DNA from 3 places in the Jejuibacter calystegiae genome. Region 3 is predicted to be linked to each of the others. Evidence: predicted binding sites of a transcription regulator. Region 3 holds the regulator's gene; each other region holds the start of a gene.

Region 1 (3,281 bases), 2.0 Mb from region 3:
CACGTCGTTACCCTTCCTTAAAATTAGCACAACGGGTATGAAATAAACCCGGCTGATAATAAGGAGTTCGTATGAAATTGAAGTCATTATTTCTTGCCGCTGTGCTACTGGCCGCCACACCCTGGTTCGCCAACGCCGGAGAAATTTATCTACTGCCTGGGGTAAAACTGCAGATTGGCGATCGCGATCACCGCGGTCATCGCTGGGACGGGCACCACTGGCGCGATCGCAACAGCTGGAACCGGGACTGGCGCTGGCATGACGGCCGCTGGCACCATCGTAACGCCTGGCGCGGCCATAAGAAGTATCGCCATCATGACCGCCACCACTACCGCAAGCATCATCATGAGCGTCGTCATCACGATCGCCATGGGCATCACGGCCGCCATCATCACTAAAACCTCCCCTCCCGACCAGGAGGGGACGTTCAACGCTAATTCCCCGTTGCCATCCCTATCAGTAACCAGAGGTTGAGCGCCACCACCACGGCGACGATCAGCCAGCCGAGCAGCCTGATCAAGCGGCTGTTTACCAGATCGCCCATCAGCGATTTGTCGCTGGTGAAAACCAGCAGCGGAACCAGCGCCAGCGCGATACCGAAACTGAGCAACACCTGGCTCATCACCAGAATGCGGGTGGCGTCCAGCCCCATCAGTATCACCACAAAGGAAGGCGCCATAGTGATCGCCCGGCGCAGCCACAGCGGAATATGGAAGCGCACAAATCCCTGCATCACCACCTGCCCCGCCAGAGTACCCACCACCGTGGATGACAGACCGGCAGCCACCAGGCTAAGACCAAATATAGTGGCGGCGGCGTGGCTGAGCAGCGGCTCCAGGGTCAGATAGGCTTCATCCAGATCCGCCACCCCGGTGTGGCCGCTAAAGTGGAAAGCCGCCGCCGCGGTCGCCATCATCGCCAGGTTAACAAATCCGGCAATGGTCATGGCGATAGCCACATCCCAGCGGGTGGCGCTGTAGCGCTGATGCCTGGTACCACCGTGCAGATTCTGAGTCAGCGAGGAGTGCAGATAGATAACGTGAGGCATAATGGTGGCGCCCAGCACCCCGGCCGCCAGGAAGACCGCCTCGCCGTTCGGCAGCCCGGGCACGATCATGCCCTTTGCCAGCGTTGGCAGGTCTGGCTGCGAGAAAATCAACTCAACGATATAGGCACCAGCCACAAACAGCAGCAGCGCGCCTATCACTTTTTCCAGCGGCTTCTGGCCACGGCGTTGCAGCATCAGGATCAAAAAGGTGGCGATACCGGTCAGTATCGCACCCTGTAGCAGCGAAACGCCAAGCAGCAGCTTAAAGCCCACCGCGGCCCCAATGAATTCCGCCAGATCGGTAGCCATGGCGATGATTTCCGCCTGAACCCACCAGAACCAGACCAGCGGACGCGGGTAACGATCGCGTATATGTTCAGCCAGGTTTTTACCGGTAGCGATCCCCAGTTTCGCTGACAGGATCTGAATCAACATCGCCATCAGGTTGGCCCAGACCACCACCCACAGCAGCTGGTAGCCAAAACTGGCGCCAGCCTGAATATTGGTGGCGAAGTTACCGGGATCGATATAGCCAATGGCGGCAATAAACGCTGGCCCCATCAGCGCCAGTCTTAGCTTGCGTGCCGCACGCCCTGTATTAGCTTCAACGCGACTGTTTGTCATCACTGCCTCAAAAATATAGCCTTTGCTATGTTTTATGTTATCAAAATGCGAATGATTATCAAGTGCATTTATTTAGGGGATTCCTGATAGCTGTGATAGCTGAAAACAATGAAAGGCGGGGTTTGGACGACTACGCTGATAGTTAAATGTCATCGAACAGGAAATCAGCGACCTGACGATCATTCTAACAGAACAACATAACGTTTCACTGTTTTAATTAACATTACATAACAGGGGTTGACCCTCGATTGAGCTTTGTGGACGACTCAGGTCACCATAGTGTGACTTTTCTCTCGTTTTATTATCGTGTGTTTCATAGAATGTGCGCCGAAATTAAACCTTCCTCATAATTTGGAGCCAACATGTTCCGCGTTCTGCACTTTGTTCTGGCGATTGCCGTAGTTGCACTACTCGCTCTGCTGGTTAGCCACGATCGGAAAAAAATCCGCATTCGTTATGTCATCCAGCTGCTCGCCATTGAAGTTGTGCTGGCCTGGTTCTTCCTGCATTCGGAGGCCGGACTGGGATTTGTGAAGGGATTCTCAGAGATGTTCGAGAAGCTGCTGGGCTTCGCCAGTGAAGGCACCGATTTTGTCTTTGGCAAAATGAACGATGAAGGACTGGCCTTCTTCTTTCTGAAAGTATTGTGCCCTATTGTCTTTATTTCCGCGCTGATCGGCATTCTGCAACATATCCGGGTACTGCCCGTCGTTATCCGCTTTATTGGTACCCTGCTCTCGAAGGTGAACGGAATGGGTCGCCTGGAATCTTTCAATGCGGTCAGTTCACTGATTCTGGGGCAGTCGGAAAACTTTATCGCCTATAAGGACATTCTGGGCAAGATGTCGCGCAACCGCATGTACACCATGGCGGCCACGGCGATGTCCACCGTGTCTATGTCGATCGTCGGCGCCTATATGACCATGCTTGAACCGCAGTATGTGGTGGCGGCGCTGGTTCTGAATATGTTCAGCACCTTTATTGTCCTGTCGATTATTAACCCCTACCGTGTGGAAGGCAGCGACGAAAACCTGCAGATGACCAATCTGCACACCGGACAGAGCTTCTTTGAAATGCTGGGCGAATATATTCTGGCGGGCTTTAAGGTGGCGATTATCGTCGCTGCTATGCTGATCGGTTTTATTGCTCTTATCGCCGCCCTGAACGCACTGTTTGCCGCGGTGCTGGGTATCTCCTTCCAGGGGATTCTGGGCTACATCTTCTGGCCAGTGGCCTGGATTATGGGCGTTCCGGCCAGCGAAGCGCTACAGGCGGGTAGCATTATGGCCACCAAGCTGGTTTCCAACGAGTTTGTCGCCATGATGGAGCTGCAAAAAGTGGCCGGTAGCCTGTCGCCGCGCGCCGAAGGTATTCTTTCGGTATTCCTGGTTTCGTTCGCTAACTTTTCCTCTATCGGGATTATCGCTGGCGCCATTAAAGGGCTGAACGAAGAACAGGGTAATGTGGTTTCCCGCTTCGGTCTGAAACTGGTGTATGGCTCTACTCTGGTGAGCGTGCTCTCTGCTTCCATTGCCGCGCTGGTGCTGTAAGAGCCAGACTGCGGGTAAAAAAACCTCCTGCGGGAGGTTTTTTTATACCTCCAGCGGTT
Region 2 (3,281 bases), 610 kb from region 3:
CATACGGGAAGGTGTGGGCGCCGCACTCTTCGCCAATCAGCATCGAATCGCACTGGGTGAAGTTGCGGGCGTTAGTGGCGGTCGGCATTATCTTCACCAGTCCGCGATAGCTGTTCTGGCTCTGGCCTGCGGAAATGCCCTTCGAAATAATGGTGGAGCGGGTGTTTTTACCGATATGAATCATTTTGGTGCCGGTATCCGCCTGCTGACGGCCGCTGGTCAGCGCCACCGAGAAAAACTCGCCGATGGAGTTATCGCCACGCAAAATACAGCTCGGGTATTTCCAGGTAATGGCTGATCCGGTTTCAGACTGGGTCCAGGACATTTTGCTGTTTTCCCCTTCGCACAGCGCACGTTTGGTGACGAAGTTCAGAATCCCACCGTTATTGCTGTCGCCAGGGAACCAGTTCTGCACCGTGGAGTATTTCACTTCGGCATCCCTGTGGATGATGACCTCGACCACCGCGGCATGGAGCTGGTAGCTGTCGCGTACCGGTGCCGAGCAGCCTTCGATATAGCTGACGTAGCTACCTTCGTCTGCCACCAGAATGGTGCGTTCGAACTGACCGGTTTTTTCGGCGTTAATACGGAAGTAGGTGGAAAGCTCCATCGGGCAGCGCACCCCTTTCGGGACATAGATAAAGGTGCCGTCCGATGCCACCGCAGCGTTCAGCGCGGCGAAAAAGTTATCGTTGCCCGGCACCACGGTACCGAGGTACTTCTTCACCAGATCCGGGTATTCGTGAATCGCTTCGCCAAAAGAGCAGAAAATAATGCCCAGACTCGCCAGCTTGTCGCGGTAGGTGGTGGCGACAGAGACCGAGTCGAAGATCGCGTCCACCGCCACCTCTCTCCCTTCCCGCACCGGTACGCCCAACTGGTTAAAGGCCTCTTCCACCTCTTTGGTCAGAAAGGCGCTCTCCTGGCCGGTCTGCTGCACGGCGCCCGGCTGCGATGCGCAGTTATCGTCGCAGTTGCCGCAGGAAGGCGCCGAGTAATAGCTGTAATCCTGATAGTTGAGCTTGTCGTAGTGCGCCTTCAGCCAGTGCGGCTCTTCCATTTTCTGCCAGGCGTGGAAGGCACTAAGACGAAACTCCAGCATCCAGTCGGGCTCGTTGCGACGCGCTGAAATGGCGCGCACCACCTCTTCATTAATGCCTTTCGCCAGTTCATCGGTCTGTAGCTGTGTGAAGAAGCCCTCTTTATAGTTCAGGCTTCCGCTCCAGGTTTGTACATTGTCTTCTGTGGTATCTCTGGACATAACTATTCCGCCTGAACCCCAAAGCTTTCGCCGCAGCCGCATTCGTTCTGCGCTTTCGGGTTATGAAATTTAAAGACCTGGTTTAAACCTTCGTGCACATAATCCACTTCGGTACCGTCGATAAACGGCATCGCCTGGGTCGATACGTACAGCCGGGCGCCGTCGCGCTGATACAGGAGATCGTCAGCCTGGGGCTCGCTCACGGTATCCAGCACGTAGCCAAAACCCGCACAGCCGCTCTTTTTCACCCCCAACCGCAGGCCGAGTATGCCCGGCTCCCGTTGAGTTAACTGGCGAATCTGCTCCGCGGCCGCTGACGTTAGCGTCAGCCCCTGCCAGGCAAAGTCGCCGGGTTCAAATGTTCCTGCATGCAGTTCCATAGCTTCACCTCACTTTTGGCCCCATTAATGGGCCGATAGCACTATGGTAGTGATAACGATTCTCACTTCAACCCAAGCTCCGCAGGGGCATTCACCGCTGGAGAGCTTTTACGGGGGTTTTTTATAAGGATAGACCCTGCAACCACGCTTGCCGTCATCACGACCTGCGTTCTATATAATTGATATCTATAGAATCAGTCACAATGCGCAAAAGGCTTTAGCAATCAGTGTTAAAGGTGCATAGGCAATGCCTATTTATCTGATAGCGGCAGAGGGAAATACAGACGCCGGAAAGATGAAGCGGCGTCTGAGGGGGGAATATCAGAGCGTTTCGGCAAACCAGGGGTCAAAGGGATCGCTGAACCGGCGCCAGGCTTCCGGCCCCATGACCATCTCATCATCGTTATTCAATCAACAAATAATCAAAACGCCCTTCTCTGGCCAGCCGGTTAACCTCCAGCAGCAGATCTTCGCGTAGCGTGCAGCAGATACAGCCGTTGCTCATCTCTACCAGCTTTTCGTCGGTGCGCGACAGCGCCGCTTCGCCGCCCCTGACCAGTCCGGCATCGATATTCACTTCCGACATATCGTTCACGATCAGCGCCACGCGCAGCTGTTCGCGGTTGTTGAGGATATGGTTAAGCAGCGTGGCCTTACCCGCGCCGAGAAATCCCGACAGTACGGTAACAGGGAGTTTTTTCGCCTCACGGCGTCTGGTGAACGGCTCTGACATGGTGGCAACCCCTTATGTCATTAAAAGTGAAGGTCTATTCTTCGCTGGTTTTGTTATGTTATAACATCAGCAAATTAATTTTCCAGCCCCCGTTTTCAGGGGATAAGGGATACCCATGTTCAGAAAATCACTGCGATTACTGCCCGCACTGCTCTGCCTTGCGGGCAGCGTTTATGCGCAAAGCCACGCGACACACTATCCACTGACGGTGGAAAACTGCGGCCGTTCGCAGACCTTCCACCAGTCGCCGCAACGGGTGGTTACGCTAGGGCAACACGAAACCGAGCTGCTGCTGGCGCTGGGGTTAGGCAAGAGCATTGTCGGTACTGCGGTCTGGTTTGGCCGCCTGCCTCCGCCGCTGGCACCTGCAGGCCAGGGACTGAAGCGACTGGCGGATAACGCGCCAGGATTCGAAGCTGTCGCCGCCCAACGCCCCGATCTGGTGCTGGCGCAGTACAGCTGGCACCTCGGCCCCCGTGGCGAAGTCGCGACCCGGGAACGCTTCGAAGCGCTGGGTATCCACACCTGGGTAGCGCCGGCCGACTGTGTCGGTAAAGCCGTCACCGCCGACTCTAACGGCGACGGCGCCCGCACTACCCCCTTTACCCTGGAGAGCATTAACCGCGAGATCGACGAACTGGCGCGCATTTTTAACGTTACCGAACGGGGCCAGGCGCTGCGACACCAGCTTAAGCAACGTATTGGGCATGCCCGCCAGCAGGCAGCGCGCCCCGGCTCCGCCCCTCTTAAGGTAGTGTACTGGTTTTCCAGCCCCCGCCTGAACGGCGATCCCTGGGTCGCGGGCGGCGATGGCGCGCCGGGCTGGATCAGCCGCACCCTGGGCCTGCAAAATATTATCGATTCCCGGGAGGAGTGGCCGGCGGTCACCTGGGAACATATTGCCCGT
Region 3 (3,281 bases):
ATTCCGGCTCATCCGCGTCAGTACGAGTTTTCGCGCCTGAATCTGGAATACGCCATTATGTCCAAGCGTAAACTCAATCTGCTGGTGACCGAGAAGATAGTGGAAGGCTGGAACGATCCGCGTATGCCGACCATTTCCGGTCTGCGTCGCCGTGGCTACACTGCGGCCTCTATCCGCGAATTCTGCAAACGTATCGGCGTGACCAAGCAGGACAACACCGTTGAGATGGCGTCGCTGGAAGCCTGCATTCGCGAAGATCTGAATGAGAATGCGCCGCGTGCGATGGCGGTTATCGATCCGGTTAAGCTTATCATCACCAACTACCCGCAGGGGCAGAGCGAGATGGTGACCATGCCGAATCATCCGAACCGTCCGGAGATGGGTAACCGCGAGGTGCCTTTCAGCGGTGAAATCTGGATCGATCGCGCTGACTTCCGTGAAGAAGCGAACAAGCAGTATAAGCGTCTGGTGCTGGGCAAAGAGGTACGTCTGCGTAACGCCTATGTGATCAAAGCCGAAGAGGTGGAAAAAGACGCCGATGGCAATATCACCGCGATTCGCTGTAGCTACGATGCTGATACCCTGAGCAAAGATCCGGCCGATGGCCGCAAGGTGAAAGGGGTGATTCACTGGGTCAGCGCTGCTCACGCATTGCCCATTGAAATCCGCCTCTATGACCGTCTGTTCAGCGTGGCGAACCCGGGCTCGGCGGAAGATTTCCTTTCTACCGTTAACCCAGAATCGCTGGTGGTGAAGCAGGGCTACGGAGAGCAGAGCCTGAAGGCGGCACAGCCGGAAAACGCGTACCAGTTCGAACGTGAAGGCTACTTCTGTCTTGATGGGCTGACCAGCAGCGCCGATAAGCCGGTATTTAACCGCACCGTTGGACTGCGTGATACCTGGGCGAAAATGGGCGGCTAATATTGCGCGCCTGAATCGCCATAAGTAAAACCCCGGCCTCTGCGCCGGGGTTTTATTCTCTATACAAAAAACCGGAGAGCGATCTCCGGTTTTTTTTGGCTGTGGCGTAGACTCGCTTACTTCTTGCTGGCCTCATGGGCGCCATCGTCTTCCCGACAGTCTCCTTCAGCGCAGTGGCCGTACAGGTAGAGGCTGTGGTTGGTCAGGCGGATATTGTGCCGGGTGGCGATCTCGCGCTGACGAGTTTCAATAGAATCATCGCTGAATTCAATCACCTTGCCGCAATCCAGGCAGATAAGGTGATCGTGATGATGCTGCTGCGTCAGCTCAAAAACAGACTTTCCGCCTTCGAAGTTGTGACGGGTGACAATGCCTGCATCGTCGAACTGGTTCAGCACGCGGTAAACCGTGGCCAGACCAATCTCTTCACCCATATCGATCAGTCGCTTGTACAAGTCTTCCGCACTGACATGGTGATTTTCAGGCTCCTGTAACACTTCCAGGATTTTTAACCGGGGAAGCGTGACTTTCAGGCCGGCCTTCTTTAATGCGGTATTGTTGTCAGTCATGCGGAATATGTCCTGTTGCTTAATGACTTAGCTCCTCTGGAGCACTGCATAGAATTCATGAAAAAGATGAATGCGTCTCATTATAGAACCGTGAAGGGTAAATGAAAACCGCGTTCAACCTGCAAAAATGTGAATAAAAAAGTGGGAAAAATTATGCCAGATACGGCACCGATGCCCAATTTACCGGGCTTATTGTACAACTTAGTGGGGCAAAGTTAAGGAAATGTATCAATTATTACTATCGGTTATATCTATTAATGCGGCGCAGATCGCGCCGCAACAACTTATCATCAGGCGTTGATGATTTCATCAAGATGCAGCTCTTCAGAGATCTGCTTAACCCATTTCTCAACGCGCTCGTTGGTCAGCTCCGGCTGACGGTCTTCATCAATAGCCAGACCCAGGAAGTGGTCATCATCGGCCAGCCCTTTCGACGCTTCGAAGTGGTAACTTTCGGTCGGCCAGTGACCCACGATGGTGGCGCCGTTCGGTTCGATAATATCGCGAATGGTACCCAGCGCGTCGCAGAAGTATTCCGCATAGTCTTCCTGATCGCCGCAGCCAAACAGCGCAACCAGCTTACCGTTGAAGTCTACCTCTTCCAGCGTGGGGAAGAAGTCGTCCCAGTCACACTGTGCTTCACCGTAGTACCAGGTCGGGATACCAAGCAGCAGAATATCGAAGCCTTCCAGGTCTTCTTTGCTGCTTTTAGCAATATCATGCACCTCAGCAACTTCTTTACCGAGCTGTTTCTGAATCATTTTTGCGATATTTTCGGTATTGCCGGTGTCGCTGCCGAAAAAAATGCCTACGATTGCCATGAGTAAAGTAACCTCTTGAATCTAAAAAAGTATGGTGGCTGCGTAATGCCCACGGATAGGGCAATCATAGCAGAAGCCCTTCGAGTGCGGAAACCGCTATTCGCCGCAGGGTGCACAGTATGCAACATACCTGACGGCGTAAGGGGCGGTCTTAGCCCCGGAGCTGGGCGAGCTGGCTCAGCAGAATCTCTTCGATAAGCTCGCTGCGGCTGATGTTACGCGCATCGGCGAGCTCATTGAGCGCATCCACCGCCTCGGCATTGAGTTTGAGCTCAACGCGCTTCAGGCCGCGGACTTTGTCACGTTTGAGCTGATTGCGCTTGTTGATGCGCAGTTGCTCGTCACGCGACAGCGGATTGGTTTTGGGTCGACCCGGGCGGCGCTCGTTCGCAAAGAGATCGAGCGTCGTGCGGTCCGTTTGTTCTTTTGCCATGATTTGCTGCTGCTGGACAGGGAAAAGGCTACGGGAGCGGATTTTTACAGCGCGCCATCATACATTAGTGCCATCCGGTGCGCCAACGCCTGGAGCGTATCTGGCGACCGGACGATGGGTTTTTAATCAGAAGTAAGGAAGCGATCAATGGCCCGCAGTACCGCCTGGGGTTTTTCCGCGTGGACCCAGTGTCCGGCACCGGCGATGACGTGCGCGCGGGCCTGGGGGAACTGTGCGGCAATCTCCGCCTGTGAGGAAGCCTGAATATAAGGTGAATCGCCGCCGCGGATAAACAGCGCCGGGTGCGGCCAGGGGGGCGTGGGCTCCCAACCGGTGATATTGTCGTACTGATCCCAGAGCACCGGCACATTGAAGCGCCACTCGCCGCTGGCGAAGGATTTCAGCAGGAACTGGATAATGCCTTCTTCCTCGATGTGTTCGCGCATTATCGCCGCGGCATCGTGGCGGCGGGTAACGCCACTGTCGGTCACTGCGCGCACAGCGGCGAAGATGGCATCATGGCGGCGCACCGGGTAG

What was found. The regulator Fur, encoded in region 3, represses iron uptake genes when iron is present. The targets are predictions, from matches to a motif close to ATAATAATGAGAACNACTATCAA.
Region 1: the regulator Fur is predicted to act here: its motif matches at 1,712-1,734, upstream of FEM41_RS22850 (Nramp family divalent metal transporter).
Region 2: the regulator Fur is predicted to act here: its motif matches at 1,685-1,707, upstream of sufA (Fe-S cluster assembly scaffold SufA).

The regions. Positions count from the first base shown of each region.
Region 1 is NZ_CP040428.1:4,876,828-4,880,108, forward strand. Features, by position in the region: gene FEM41_RS22845 (DUF2502 domain-containing protein) at 72-398, shown strand; gene FEM41_RS22850 (Nramp family divalent metal transporter) at 434-1,672, opposite strand; gene FEM41_RS22855 (NupC/NupG family nucleoside CNT transporter) at 2,035-3,222, shown strand; gene FEM41_RS22860 (sensor domain-containing phosphodiesterase) at 3,265-3,281, opposite strand, start outside.
Region 2 is NZ_CP040428.1:3,517,264-3,520,544, reverse strand. Features, by position in the region: gene sufB (Fe-S cluster assembly protein SufB) at 1-1,261, opposite strand, end outside; gene sufA (Fe-S cluster assembly scaffold SufA) at 1,264-1,641, opposite strand; partial or broken gene FEM41_RS16280 (GTP-binding protein) at 2,048-2,374, opposite strand; gene FEM41_RS16275 (ABC transporter substrate-binding protein) at 2,490-3,281, shown strand, end outside.
Region 3 is NZ_CP040428.1:2,907,972-2,911,252, forward strand. Features, by position in the region: gene glnS (glutamine--tRNA ligase) at 1-921, shown strand, start outside; gene fur (ferric iron uptake transcriptional regulator) at 1,038-1,490, opposite strand; gene fldA (flavodoxin FldA) at 1,781-2,311, opposite strand; gene ybfE (LexA regulated protein) at 2,463-2,744, opposite strand; gene ybfF (esterase) at 2,867-3,281, opposite strand, start outside.